Regions from separate parts of the Halomonas sp. DP3Y7-2 genome, predicted to be linked through region 2. Evidence: predicted binding sites of a transcription regulator. Region 2 holds the regulator's gene; each other region holds the start of a gene.
The links. The regulator FNR, encoded in region 2, switches genes on or off when oxygen is low (the NO sensors DNR and NnrR bind a similar motif). The targets are predictions, from matches to a motif close to TTGATNTANATCAA.

Region 1: the regulator FNR is predicted to act here: its motif matches at 1,611-1,624, upstream of petA (ubiquinol-cytochrome c reductase iron-sulfur subunit).
Region 3: the regulator FNR is predicted to act here: its motif matches at 1,712-1,725, upstream of KUV45_RS17760 (OmpW family protein).

What each region holds. Positions count from the first base shown of each region.
Region 1 is NZ_JAHVKJ010000008.1:149,514-152,755, reverse strand. It holds gene KUV45_RS10525 (cytochrome bc complex cytochrome b subunit) at 1-857, opposite strand, end outside; gene petA (ubiquinol-cytochrome c reductase iron-sulfur subunit) at 857-1,456, opposite strand; gene rpsI (30S ribosomal protein S9) at 2,137-2,526, opposite strand; gene rplM (50S ribosomal protein L13) at 2,540-2,968, opposite strand; gene zapE (cell division protein ZapE) at 3,211-3,242, opposite strand, start outside.
Region 2 is NZ_JAHVKJ010000007.1:297,501-300,742, forward strand. It holds gene ttcA (tRNA 2-thiocytidine(32) synthetase TtcA) at 213-1,136, shown strand; gene fnr (fumarate/nitrate reduction transcriptional regulator Fnr) at 1,418-2,158, opposite strand; gene KUV45_RS08270 (sulfite exporter TauE/SafE family protein) at 2,317-3,003, opposite strand; gene ccoS (cbb3-type cytochrome oxidase assembly protein CcoS) at 3,013-3,242, opposite strand, start outside.
Region 3 is NZ_JAHVKJ010000011.1:480,455-483,696, forward strand. It holds gene KUV45_RS17750 (hypothetical protein) at 126-473, opposite strand; gene KUV45_RS17755 (OmpW family protein) at 989-1,597, shown strand; gene KUV45_RS17760 (OmpW family protein) at 1,800-2,441, shown strand; gene KUV45_RS17765 (gamma-glutamylcyclotransferase family protein) at 2,553-3,053, opposite strand; gene KUV45_RS17770 (YqcC family protein) at 3,207-3,242, opposite strand, start outside.

The DNA of each region.
Region 1 (3,242 bases), on a different contig from region 2:
GGCTCGAAGTTGGGCTTCTCGAGGAAATACCCGCCACCTTCGGGGAAGTAGAAGATCACCGCACAGAAGACAAACAGGAACACGGCGACACCCACGATGTCCTTGACCGTGTAGTAGGGATGGAAGGGTATCCCGTCCAGCGGTTTGCCGGTTTCATCCTTCTTGGCCTTGATGTCGATGCCATCAGGATTGTTGGAGCCTACTTCATGCAGAGCAATGATGTGCAGCACCACCAATGCCAGGATCACGATCGGCAGCGCCACCACGTGCAGGGCAAAGAAGCGGTTCAGGGTAATCCCGGAGATCAAGTAATCTCCGCGCACCCACTGGGCCAGATCCGGACCGATGCCGGGGATGGCGGAGAACAGGGAAATGATGACCTGAGCGCCCCAGTAGGACATCTGCCCCCAGGGCAGCAGGTAACCCATGAAAGCCTCGGCCATCAGCGCCAGGTAGATTGCCATGCCGAAGATCCAGACCAGCTCACGGGGCGCCTTGTAGGAGCCGTAGAGCAGACCACGGAACATATGCAGATAGACCACCAGGAAGAATGCCGAGGCGCCGGTGGAGTGCATGTAGCGGATCAGCCAGCCGTACTCCACATCCCGCATGATGTATTCGACGGAGGCAAAGGCGCCCTCGGCGCTGGGATTGAAACTCATGGTCAGCCAGACGCCGGTCAGAATCTGATTGACCAGCACCAGCAGAGCGAGGGATCCGAAGAAGTACCAGAAATTAAAGTTCTTGGGCGCGTAATACTCTGACAGATGTTCCTGCCACATCTGGGTCGCCGGAAATCTATCGTCGATCCAGCGCATGAGACCGCGCTCGGCCTTGGCCTTGTTGGGATTTGCCATTACGCACCCTCCCCGTCTTCACCGACCACGATGACCGACTCGTTGACAAAGTAATAGGGCGGAACCTCCAGGTTCACGGGAGCGGGAACGTTGCGAAAGACCCTGCCCGCCAGATCAAAACGCGAACCGTGGCAAGGACAGAAGAAGCCGCCCGGCCAGTCTTCTACCCCCACCCCTTCGGCATTGGGTTCGGGCTTGAACAGCGGCGAACAGCCAAGGTGCGTACAGATCCCTACCAGCACCCCGATCTCAGGCCGAATGGAGCGCAAATGGCCTCCGGCATAGCCGGGCTGCTGCGGCTTGGCAGACTCGGGGTCGGCCAGCACGTCTTCTCCCAGCGCCTCGGTGCGCTCAATCATCTCTGGAGTGCGATTGATGACCCATACAGGCCGCCCGCGCCACTCGACGGTCATTCTCTGCCCCGGCTCGAGCTTCGAGATATCCGCCTGAACGGGAGCCCCTGCCGCCCGCGCTCTGGCACTCGGCTGCCAGGATGCCACAAAGGGAACCGCTACCCCGACAGTGCCGACCGCCCCAACCACGGAGGTAGCACCCACGAGGAAACGGCGCCGCCCCTTGTTCACGCCGTTGTCTGCCATGATCTGGTTTCTCCCATCAGACTTTATCCGTTGTTGTTTTCACGGTCCCTTGAATGTCCGTGACCACGGATACAAGTGGCTTGTATGTTAGGAAATCCCCCCCACCCGCACAAGAAGACCTCCGGGCAAGACACCCCGTGCAAGCCCCATACATTTGACATGGAACAACTTTATGACGATGTGCCCGAGCGCCCTGCGGCAAAAGAAGGGCCTCAAGCGCATCAAGGCCGCAACTCCAGCCTCACAGGACGGCTAGCGGATCAGCACAAAAGTCACCGTCGGAGCGTCACCAACGGTCGCATCGCGGAACACGCCAGGCAAACGCCCGGCCGGGTCGGGTACAGCACTCGCGGCAGACGCAGCGTGGTATAAGGGGTAGCGCACCGGAAACCAAGAGGGAGGCACGCTAGCAAGAAGGGGGCAGCGCAAGGAGACCATCAGAGGTCGAGCTAGCGAAAAAGCGATAGGAAGGGATAAAAGGAAGAGACACAAGAAGAAGCACAAGAAGATCTACAAGAAGCGGGAGACGCAGAGAGGACACGAGAAACGCACGGAGCGACAGCCCCTGGGAGCAAATTCAGGCTTGCTACCGACGTAGACGCCACACGCAAAAACCGCATCCGAAAACGACAGCGCCCGGGCCAATGGCCCGGGCGCTGTGCGATCGGCAAGCGTATCGATTAACGCTTGGAGAACTGCGGGCGACGACGCGCCTTGCGCAGACCGACCTTCTTACGCTCGACTTCACGTGCGTCACGAGTGACGTAGCCAGCTGCGCGCAGCGGCTTGCGGAAGTCTTCGTTGTACTGCATCAGGGCACGGGTAATGCCGTGACGGATAGCGCCAGCCTGGGCACTGCCGCCGCCGCCCTTGACGGTGACGTAGACGTCGAACTGCTCGAGAGTCTCGGTCAGTTCCAGCGGCTGACGAACCACCATGCGACCGGTAACGCGGCCGAAGTATTCGTTCAGGTCACGGCTGTTGACGGTGATCTTGCCGGTGCCCGGCTTCAGGAAGACGCGCGCGGTAGAGGTCTTGCGGCGCCCGGTACCGTAATACTGCTGTGTCATGGCGAAGATTCCCTCAGATGTTCAGTTCTTGCGGCTGCTGGGCAGCGTGCGGATGTTCGGAACCGGCGTAGACCTTGAGCTTGGCGTGCATGGCACGACCCAGCGGGCCCTTCGGCAGCATGCCCTTGACGGCGCCTTCGATGACACGCTCAGGAGCGTGGTCGATCAGCTGATTGAAGGTCATGGAGCGCAGGCCACCCGGGTAACCGGTGTGACGGTGGTACATCTTGTCGCTGGCCTTGTTGCCAGTCACCTTCACCTTCTCGGCGTTGATGACGACGATGTAGTCACCGGTGTCCACATGGGGAGTGTATTCCGGCTTGTGCTTGCCACGCAGGCGGCGAGCAATTTCGGTAGCCAGACGACCGAGCGTCTTGTCCGCGGCATCGACGACATACCAGTCGCGCTGGACGGACTGCGGCTTAGCACTGAACGTCTTCATGGATGAAATCACCAATTCGATGTGTTGGATCTCCCGGCCCTTCTCCTGATAGCGCTTGAATACTCGCGATACCAGGCAGCACCGTGCAGAGATCATCCCTATTTTTCTTGGTTGCCCGACACCACAACCCACCGGGGTGTCGGCACAACGGTCGAGCGAGCGCGCATTCTACACAACCACACGCTCGACGTCACCCTCTGTTTCTCCAGCGGGGTCTTTTCCTGACAGCCAACGGCGGTGGCTCACGGCTTGTGCGGCAAGGCCAGATATTCCC
Region 2 (3,242 bases):
ACAGGTCGTCTTGTCACAGGTCCTCTCTTCACAGGGCGGCTAGTCACAGGGCGGCTAGTCACAGGGCGGCTAGTCAAAAGCACCTTGGCCCAGGACACGCGGTTGTGAACCAGCGTAATCGCAGGGGTGAGTGGTTGCTGACTTCTTCGCCTGTGGCGGACGTGAGTGATAGACTAGCGGGTCTTCATTTTCAGCCGTGATGTGCCCTGCCCATGTCTGCTCAGCCCGCTTCCGCCTCCCTGTTTGATCCCCGTGTCCTCGACCGTCGTGATGCCGCGTCCCCGGCAGCTGACGACGAGCGCGCCCAGGCCAAGGCCAAGCGCGAGTTCAACAAGCTGCAGAAGCGTCTGCGGCGTCAGACCGGCAACGCCATCATCGATTACGGCATGATTCAGGAAGGCGATAAGGTCATGGTATGCCTGTCCGGCGGCAAGGACAGCTACACCATGCTCGAGATTCTTCGCAGCCTGCAGCGCAATGCGCCGGTGAACTTCTCCCTGGTGGCGGTCAACCTCGACCAGAAGCAGCCCGGCTTTCCCGAGCACGTGCTACCGGACTACCTGGACAGCATTGGCGTGGACTACCACATCCTCGAGCGTGACACCTACTCGGTGGTGAAGGAAAAGACCCCCGAGGGCAAGACCACCTGCGCGCTGTGCTCGCGACTGCGCCGAGGGTCGCTGTACGGTTTTGCGGAAGAGATCGGTGCGACCAAGATTGCCCTGGGACACCACCGCGAGGATATTCTCGAGACGCTGTTCCTCAACATGTTCTTCGGGGGAAGTCTCAAGGCCATGCCGCCCAAGCTGCTGTCCGATGATGGCAAGAACATTGTCATCCGGCCGCTGGCGTACTGCCGCGAGGCGGACATCCAGGCCTACAGCGATGCCATGGCCTTTCCGATCATTCCCTGCAACCTCTGCGGTTCGCAGCCCAACCTGCAGCGCCAGGTGGTGAAGGAAATGCTGGCAGAGTGGGAGGCCAAGCACCCAGGGCGCCTGGAGAGCATGTTCAAGGCCGTGACCAACGTGGCACCCTCGCAGCTGGCAGACCGCGAGCTGTTCGACTTTGAAGGTCTGGAGGCCGTGCAGGCGCATCGCCAGGCTCGGCGTATTGATATCGTTGACGCCGACTAAGCTCCCCTGAACAAGCCCATGCTGAACATGCCTTGCTGAAAAGGCACTGCTGAAAAGGCACTGCTGAAGCGCGAAGCGAGCTAGGGCCACATCACGCAGTGGCCCTCTTCAATGTCTGAACGCTCGTCCCGATAAGATAGCAAGAGGCCGCATCCTGGGATGCGGCCTCTTTTGTTGATGGAGCCGGTATATCGTCGCCCTACCTAAGGGGGGGCTGGGCTCGTGGCGTGGCACGACGTCTATCGGTCGCTGTCGGCCGCAGGCCCTGTCAGCGCCGCGGATCAGCTGGCGTCGGTGTCAGCCAGGTTCGACAGTGAGGCGAGGTCCAGGATATTGACCTCCCGTCCAGAGACCGCCACTAGGTCCTGCTGTTGAAAGCGTCCCAGAATGCGGCTGACCGTTTCGACGGCAAGTCCCAGGTGGTTGCCGATATCTGCCCGGGACATGGACAGGCGGAAGCTGAACGGCGAGTAGCCGCGGCGTCGGAAACGGTCCGACAGACCGAGGAAGAAGCAGGCCAGTCGTTGGTCAGCGGTCTTGCGCGACAGCAGCTGCATCATGCGGCGATCCTCGCGCAGCTCCTTGCTGAGGGTGCGGAACAGTTGCGCGCGTAGTTCCGGCAGCGTCTGGGTCAGGGCGTCAAGGCGATCGAAGGGAATCTCACATACGGTCGTGGTCTCGAGTGCCACCACGCTGCCGGGATATCTGCCGTCGTCTATGCCATCCAGGCCGACCAGTTCACTGGGCAAGAAGAAGTTGGTCAGCTGCGCTTCGCCACTACCCTCCGTGGTGATCTGCTTGAGGCTACCGGAGCGAACCGCGAAGACGCTCGTGAAGCGATCTCCCTGCTCGACCAGGCGAGTGCCCTTCTTGATCGGAGGATGACGGCGGATAATGGAATCGAAGCGCTCGAGGTCAGCGGTCTCCAGCGACAACGGAAGGCACAGGGAGCTCAAGCTGCAGGACTCGCAACGAGTCTCATGTAGCATGGGGCGCCGTCGATCTTGGGCCGATGGACTCATTCGCAGCTCCTGTGGGTCTGGGGTTCATGATGAGCAGGGCATGTAGGAAACTGGCTTACCCTTGCTGCATGCTATTGTCGCTATTCTACACGCAGATATTGGGTCAAAGGTGCATATACCTCTTTTGCCTCAATAATCTGACGGCGATATGATGATCGTCAATTTCCTACAATTTGTAGGATATTCCATACGGCTAAACCGACAATCATGCCCGCTGCCATAAATCGTGTGGCAGGGTGTGCCAGCAAACTCTGCAGTTGGCGCGCAGCAACCCCTGTTGTCACCAGTGCCGGCAGCGTCCCCAGGCCAAAGCAGAGCATGAGTAGTGCTCCATGGACAGGGTCTGCGATGGCCATGCTCCATGCCAGCATGGAATACACCAGGCCACAGGGCAGCCAGCCCCAGATGGCTCCGAGTGCAACCGCCTGAGGTAGCTTGACCACTGGCAACAGGCGACGTCCTGCTGGCTCCAGGTACCTCCACAGGCGCTGGCCCAATGCCTCCAGCCAGCGTAGCCCTTTCCACAGGTTGGCAATGTAAAGCGCCATCGTGATCAGCATCAGGCTGGCAACCACCTGCAGCAGGTCCCGCATGCCCGGTGCCAGCGCCACCACAGAGCCTAGGCTTGCGACCATAGCGCCTGCCAGGCAGTAGCTGAACAGACGTCCCGAGTTGTAGCCAAGTAGTAAAATTCCTACACGAACAGGGTGGCGCATGCTCGGGGGAATGGCAAAGGTCAGGGCGCTCATTATACCGCCGCACATGCCGATGCAATGTGCTCCGCCAAGCAGCCCGAAGACAAAAGCCGCCATCGCGGGCGGCAGGTCTAGACCTACTGGGTTCATGCGTTCTGCTCAGGATCCAGGGGGTGGCGTGGAATCATGCTCGTCGGCTATTGCGTCATCGACCGGCGTCTCTTTTGCCGGCTTTCTGGATGGGTTCGGTGTCGGCGGGTCTTCGTCCTCGAACAGGATGCGATAGGCAGGACCCTCCAGATCGTCGAATTGATCGTTGCGAACCGCCCAGAAAAACGCCCATACCGCGAGACTCAACAGGATCAGCGACAGCGGTATCAACAGATAGA
Region 3 (3,242 bases), on a different contig from region 2:
AAGGCCGCCCAGATGGGCGGCCTTCTGCATATGGGACGGCCTTCTCATATGGGGCGGTATTTGGCCTGTCACTAGTCACTGGTCACTGCTCACTGCGCCTCGGCCGTTGCATCACTCGGATGCCGTTATATCACGCCAATGGAGCGGGCCAACAACAAGGTGACGAAGGTCGCCAGGGCCAAGGGGTACCAGGGCGCGGCGCTCGCTCTCCGCAGCCACATGAGCATGCGAGACGCGCCGACAGTGGGCGCTGTGACCAACGGGTAGCACAATGGCAGTGCCAAGCCGACGCCGACTACCCAAAGCCCTAGCCCCACCATCAACACACGAGCAGGCAGTGTCAGGCCACTGATCAGCCAGGGCTCCAGCAGCAGCCACACCGCCAACAAGGCGGAGGCGCCCAGCGCCAAGGCTGCCATCCCCCAAGGCACGTTGGAGACGCCCAGCAACCGGCTTCGGTTACGTCTGATCACAATGCCGCCCCCGCCATTGGTAGATGATTACCTCACAGTGAAGACGATTTCCGTCCGTTCAGCGAGGTTTCGCGTGGACCACCCGTTGCCATTGCCCAGGTGTCCCCTGCTAGCCTGAGGCGTCGTCCACGGCAATTGACCGCCCCGTGTTGGCTTTCTCACTGCTGTCCCCTGGCCTTCCAGTCCTTGGCCTTCTGGCACCTGGACTTCTGGCACCTGGACTTCTGGCCTCTAGCGTTTGCCCCTCGGGCCGTCGCTCCTGCGCCGTGGACTCAGCTTTTGTCTCGTGGCACTCCGCTGTTTGGCCCGTCACACACCCCAAATGTGCAAAAAAGTTGTACAGATTTGATTCAGTGACACGGCACCAGCTCGTTAGTTCCATAGTTTTTCGCTAGTTATCCCTATCGACTCGATTATTTATTTCTACAAGACATTTAGAAACACTGTTCGTAAACTGTGCCCTGTACAACATAGCTTCACCTTTCGAAGCCATAGGATCATCAAGGAGGTCCACCATGAAAATGACACGACTGATGGGAACCGCTGCTCTTCTCGCCACCACTGCTTTTGCTGCGCAGTCCGCCATGGCCTACCAGGCTGGTGACTTCTATGTGCGCGGTGGCTTTGAGAAGGCCGATCCCACTTCAGACAATGGTGACATCGCTGGTCAGGACATTGATGTCTCCGAAGAGAATGGATTTGCCTATGGCGCAGGTTACCTGTTCCACGACAAGTTCGGCGTCGAGCTGAACGGCTCCGAAGCCATGGAGCATGATATTGCTGTCGGCGGCGGCAACATTGGTAGCGTGGACCGCACCCCGGTCAACCTGATGCTCAACTACTACCCGCTGGGTGGCGTCGAAAACGCCCGTGTTCACCCCTACGTTGGCGTGGGCATGAACTACACCCACTTCTCGGACGAGAGCTTCAACGCCGAATTGGATAGCTCCTATGGCGCAGCCGCACAGGTTGGTCTTGACCTGAGCGTCACTGACAACCTGCTGGTGGGCACCTACGCACGCTACGCTGACGTCGACTCCGATATCGAAGTGAATGGCAGCGACGTCGGCGAAGCCGAAATCGATCCGATGACCATCGGTGCAGGCGTCACCTACCGCTTCTAACCAGAAGTAATTGAAAGACAGCGTCTGATTTCCATAGATCGCTGACACCACGGCGCCTGGCTTTCCAGGCGCCGTTTTCGTTGGCCAATCCATTGGCATGAACCGAAAGAGGTATTGAGGCAGGTCAATAACTGCATTCTCACTACAGCATAGACTGGCTCACATCGGGTCCGCCCATTCGCCAGTACGCAAGGAGAACTGCATGCGCCATCCCCTGGTCACTACCGCACTGATTGCCACCCTTGGCTCCGCTGCCCTCGTCAGCACACAAGCGCTTGCCGACTATGGCAAGGGCGACTTCTATACCCGCGTCGGTGTGGCCAAGGTCAAGCCTGACTCCGACAACGGTTCCTTGATGGGCGGCACCATGGACACCGATGTCCATGACGACAACGGTTTTGCCTTCACCCTCGGCTACCGCTTCCACGACAAGTTTGGCGTCGAACTGCTGGCCGCCGAGCCCTTCGAGCACGACGTGGACCTGAACGTGGGTGGCAACGATATTGGCGCGAGCGTCGAGCATCTGCCGCCGACTCTGACCGTGCAATACTATCCCTTCGGTGGCACCGCTTCCCGTGTCCAGCCCTATGCCGGCATCGGCGTCAACTACACCCACTTCTCTGATGAAGACATCGACCTTCAGGGTGCTGACCTGGACCTGGAAGAGTCCTGGGGCTGGGCTGGCCAGGCGGGCCTGGATCTGCTGATCGACGATCACTGGGCGGCCAACATGGCGGTGTGGTACCTGGATATCGACAGCGACGTCGATCTCAATGGCGAGGATATCGGCGAGATCGAGGTGGACCCCTACGTGATCATGGCCGGCATCAGCTACCGCTTCTGATCCAGAGCACGTCCGCATACATGCAGCGCCCGCACCTGCCAGGCAGGCGCGGGCGCTGTGCTGTCAATGCCAGTGGCTGAGCCTGGGTGAGGCTCGAGCGAGGCAGCGGCTCTAGCGTGGATGGTGGCGAGAAAGTCCCAACCTCCCCAGGGTGGCATCATCGAGGTGCTCGACGGCCTCCACCGCTGCCAGCGCCTGGTGGTAGCCCTCGCTCAGGAAGTCACGACCGGCCAGCAGGTGCTCGAGGTACTCGCGGGCGGGCTTGAGCCCCTCCCCCTGGCGCTCGGCGCTGGCGATATACACCCAGGCATCGATCACCCCCTCGGCGGTCTGCAGTGGCAAGCGCTGGCGCGTGTATTCATGGGGATAGCCTTCGAAGGGATCCATGGACGCGATCTGCTCAGGCACCATCAGCTCGAACAGGGCCCCTTCAACGCGCTTGCCAGCGGCGGGCACCACATTGGCGTGGGCGATCCCCGGTACTTTCGAGGCCTTGTTGAAACGCAGTGCGTATTCCTCAAGGGTCGCAGGCAGCACGCGTCGCGTTTCTCCGATACGGGCGTCGACCCGTGCAAGGTTCATGTTACTGCCGTAGGCAAAGTACCAGGGCACGTTACGCTCCTTATCATCTTCGCGTGAGTGTTCATGACAGCGTCGGCTGACCTACTGCACACTCTCTAGACCACTACCTAAAACACTATCTAGAACAGTATCCGCATCACGGTGCGCACCGGCGATACGCGCTCTGCCGAGGCTGGTGCGGTCTCAGTTCTCGGTGATCAAACGGTCAATGTCTTCCAC